2 regions of the Undibacterium sp. SXout20W genome follow, and region 1 is predicted to be linked to the other one. Evidence: predicted binding sites of a transcription regulator. Region 1 holds the regulator's gene; the other holds the start of a gene.
What was found. Region 1 encodes NrdR, which represses ribonucleotide reductase genes. Its sites were predicted from a motif close to CACNANATNTNGTG; they were not measured.

Region 1 (2,417 bases):
TGATCGCCTCTGAAAATTACACTTCACCTGCTGTCATGGAAGCCCAAGGCTCTCAACTGACCAACAAATACGCTGAAGGCTATCCCGGCAAACGCTACTACGGCGGCTGCGAGCACGTTGACGTCGTAGAACAATTGGCGATTGACCGCTTAAAACAATTGTTCGGTGCGAACTTTGCTAACGTTCAACCAAACTCTGGCTCCCAAGCCAACCAAGGCGTGTTCTTTGCTTTACTCAATCCAGGTGACACCATCATGGGCATGAGCCTGGCTGAAGGCGGTCACCTGACTCATGGCATGCCATTGAATATGTCTGGTAAATGGTTCAATGTCGTTTCTTATGGCCTCGATGCAAATGAAGACATCGACTACGACGCCATGGAAAAATTGGCACGCGAAACCAAGCCAAAACTGATCATCGCGGGTGCTTCTGCGTTCGCATTGCGTATCGATTTCGAACGTTTCAGCAAAATCGCTAAAGAAATTGGCGCTTACTTCATGGTCGACATGGCGCACTATGCTGGCCTGATCGCCGCTGGCGTGTACCCAAACCCAGTGCCTTTCGCTGACGTCGTCACATCAACAACACACAAGAGCTTGCGCGGTCCACGCGGCGGCATCATCTTGTCAAACGATGAAACGATTGCGAAGAAAATCAACTCTGCGATTTTCCCGGGCTTGCAAGGTGGTCCGTTAATGCACGTCATCGCTGGTAAAGCTGTTGCGTTCAAAGAAGCGCTGACACCAGAATTCAAAGCCTACCAGGAACAAGTTGTTAAAAATGCGGCAGCACTGGCGCAAACATTGACAGAACGCGGCTTGCGCATCGTTTCTGGTCGCACTGAATCTCACGTGATGCTGGTTGATTTGCGACCAAAAGGTTTGACCGGTAAAGAAGCGGAAGCGATTCTGGGTTCTGCACACATGACATGCAACAAAAACGGCATTCCTAACGATCCACAAAAACCGATGGTAACTTCTGGCATTCGCCTTGGCAGCCCAGCATTCACAACACGTGGTTTTAAAGAAGCAGAAGCAATCAAAGTTGGCCATTTGATTGCGGATGTTTTGGATAATCCTAACGATGCAGCAACGATCGAACGTGTAAAAGCAGCAGTCAAAGAGCTGACTAGTGCTTTCCCTGTTTATGCGAAGTAAGATCTAAATACCTACTGCAAAACGCCACTCGACGAGTGGCGTTTTATTAAGTCAAACTGCAATAAGTTATAAAAGACACCTCGATAATTAAATGAAATGCCCCTACTGTCATCACGACGACACCCAAGTCATCGATACCCGCGTTTCTGAAGAAGGCAACGTTATGCGTCGTCGCCGGCGTTGCGCTCAGTGCGACAAACGGTTCACGACCTACGAACGTATTGAATTGATTATGCCTGTCATCGTCAAGAAAAATGGCAGCCGCTCTGAATACGAGTCAACCAAATTACGAGCCAGTTTGATGTTAGCGTTACGCAAGCGTCCGGTTTCTGCTGAAGCCGTGGATAACGCCGTGCAGAGCATCGAAGAAAAATTACTTGCCAGCGGAGAGCGTGAAATTATGTCGGTGCAGCTCGGCGAACTGGTGATGCGTGAATTAAAACGACTCGACAAAATTGCTTATATCCGCTTTGCCTCGGTGTACAAAAGCTTTGAAGATATTTCGGAATTTGCCGAAGCGATTCAAGAAGTCAATGTCGAGAACCGCGCTGCCGGCAAAAATAAAAATAAGTGACGTCATTTTTAAGCTGACAATCTTTCAGTACGTCTTCAGTACTTCATTTGCACACCAAGTACGTCATCACTGAACTTGGTGATGCCAGGCTGTTATGAACGTCATGTCCGACCGCCAAAAGGAGTGTCATGTTATCACTCAGATCAACACGAGCGCCCAACTTAACGAGAAGCTCGATTTGTGATTAATGTAATGACATTTCATCATGTTACTCAACCATCACTCAAATCCATTACGAACCTCGTGCGTCAGCACGACGCCCGCAATCCAACTATCATTTCGCTCTTGCAGCCGCACCTATCGCCCAGCTTCGAGATGTATATCGAATGCTTCAAATGCGCGCACGACTTCAAAAAGTAATAAGAAGTTGCTTTTTTTGTCAGGCAAACCTTTTTTAACAGCGGCGAAATACGGCGTGGCATACTCTACTTGCGGATAAGTTGATATTTACCAACCCTGTTCGCTCTCCTCGTCAAAGTGCCACTTCACGCCAGCGAAACTTTTATCCATGGCATTTTGTGTGCCACCGACATCAGACTGAATCAATCAATCAAGGCGCCTCAAATGTCAAATACCCCGTCATAAGATTTGTTCGCTGAACCGTTTTGAATCAATTAAATACCCGATAGCAATAAGAAGTGACGATGGCCGCCATTGTGAATCACAGACAATTAAAATACGCGTTA
Region 2 (2,417 bases), on a different contig from region 1:
AAGACGACAGTTGTGAACGTAACGTGCCAGAATTAAACAGCGTTGGTGTTGAGCTCATGAAATCAAAGCTGGACAACAAGTTGTAAAATTCGATAGCGCGACCATTGCGATCTTTTTCTTCCAGCGCCAGTCCCATCGCAACGCGCATGTAGAAGGCTTGTGGCATTTCGATACGAGTACCGCGGACGTGCAAGAAATAGCGATCATACAAAGTTTGCAGACCAATATAACTAAATTGCAGATCACGATCCGACACCAAAGCTTTCGCCAGACGCTCAAGATCAAATTCGCCTAATTTAGTATCGAGCAACTCAGCTGCGATACCTTTTTGGATAAACTGTGGGAAGTAAGTCACATACTCGGCGGCGGCATCCTGCTGCGCAACTTCTTTTGCAAAGACTTCTTTACGGATCGTGTGCAACAGCAAGCGTGCCGTCACCAGACTGTATGCTGGTTCTTTTTCCATCAATGCACGTGCTGCCAAAATGGCGGACTTATGCAGTTCTTCCACTGGCACGCCGTCGTATAAGTTTTTCAGCGTTTCAGTCAAGATCGCTTCAGCATCGGCTAATTTATCCAGGCCAACGCAAGCCGCGGTAATCAATGCCCGGACTTTTTCGATTTCCAGAACGACGCGTTCGCCATCAATCATGACATGAATTTTCGGCAATTGCGCCTGCGAAGCCTGTTGCGCTTCGCGTTGCAAGCGACGTTCTTCCTGGTGTTTGGCACGATACAACACATACGCGCGCGCGACATCATGCTCACCTGAACGCATCAACGCCAATTCAACCTGATCCTGAATATCTTCAATATGAAACGTACCACCGGTCGGTTGGCGGCGCAGCAAAGCCGCGACCACGGTCGCGGTCAGTTGTTCAACCAATTCACGGATGCGTGCTGACGCGGCTCCTTGGCCACCATTGACGGCCAAGAATGCCTTGGTCATTGCGATGGCGATTTTGGATGGCTCAAATCCTACGACAGCACCATTACGACGAATGATACGGTATTCGCCATAATTGACGGTCGTCGGCACGGAAGGTGAACCAGTAGCGCTCAGCAGAGAGCCTGTTTCAATAATAGAAGTCGTTGATGTTTCAGTTGAAGAGTGCATTGAGCCTCCAGTGTCAGTTATATCTTGATACACGGCGAATCGGTCAGACAAACCTTCGCCGCGCACGGTTACGATCAGGTGTTGCGCATCACTACAAATAGCTAAACTCCGCTAAAAACCGCTAAAAGTTATGCTATTTCTTATTTTTTAAATCAATTGCAATTGCGAAAAGGGGAAAAAGAAGCAAGAAAGGTAAAACAAGAAAAAACCACTACATATAGTGCACAAATTTTGATTAGCCCTAATTCTAGTACCCAGCCTCGCGAGATGCAACCGCTATTTAGGGTCAAAAATGATTTATTTTTTATGTAAATTTCGGTTTTAGGAATTGACTTTCAAGAAGCCACAGAAATTCGTATCAAAATGGGTAAGTGGGCACTAACGAAAAGTCAGAAAAGGGATGATCAGCTGAGTCTTTACAGCCGAAGATTTCTACTCGGCGCTAAAAACAGGCTATTGGGTGAAGGGGCAGAAGGCGTGCTCAACGCGCACAGAACAACCAGATCCACCGGAGCAACCATGAAATATCAGGACAAGGCTCATCCGGAAATACAACATCCGCCGAACAAGAATCCATAAACAACAACGGAGCAAGGAAGAGTGAATCGCTATTCTTGAATTTTCAATTTCTGAATTTGATAGCGTAGTTGACGGAAGCTGACCCCTAATAATTCGGCAGCCTGTGTCCGGTTATTTCCTGTTTGCTGTAAGGCTCGGCGGATCATTTCGGCTTCGATAGAGTCAAGAAATTCAGGTAATGAACATGGAAATGGAGGACAAAAAAATCCTTCCTCGCCAATTTTTGCCCTTAGATTTATCGATTTACCAGAATCGACCACCGCTTCATTCTGTGGAGGTCTCTCTGGTAATTTCTGACTTCCATGCAACACCAGATCGTCGACTTCGATACAGAAATCGTCGGCAAAAGCGACCGCTCTTTCAAGAATATTTTCCAACTCACGGACATTGCCCGGAAATGAATAGGTGGCTAAAGCGTGCAAGGCATCAGGCGAAATTGCAATATCTTTGCAATTAAGCTTACTTAATATCGCAGTCGATAAGTCTTCAATATCCTCAAGGCGTTCACGCAAAGGCGGCAAACGTAATTCAATGACGTTCAAACGATAATATAAATCTTGTCGAAAACGACCTTCAGCCACACATTGTGACAAGTTTTGATGCGTTGCACTAACAATCCGGACATCAACTAATTCTTCCGTCGTTGCGCCAACTTTTCGAATGCTGCGTTCCTGAATAGCACGTAATAACTTTACTTGCATCGCCAGCGGCAAGTCAGCAA

Region 2: the regulator NrdR is predicted to act here: its motif matches at 1,327-1,340, upstream of ACO0K1_RS02400 (ribonucleoside-diphosphate reductase subunit alpha).

The regions. Positions count from the first base shown of each region.
Region 1 covers NZ_JBMPPH010000012.1:84,383-86,799, reverse strand. The annotation lists gene glyA (serine hydroxymethyltransferase) at 1-1,157, shown strand, start outside; gene nrdR (transcriptional regulator NrdR) at 1,249-1,731, shown strand.
Region 2 covers NZ_JBMPPH010000002.1:164,238-166,654, reverse strand. The annotation lists gene ACO0K1_RS02400 (ribonucleoside-diphosphate reductase subunit alpha) at 1-1,117, opposite strand, end outside; gene ACO0K1_RS02395 (sigma-54-dependent transcriptional regulator) at 1,726-2,417, opposite strand, start outside.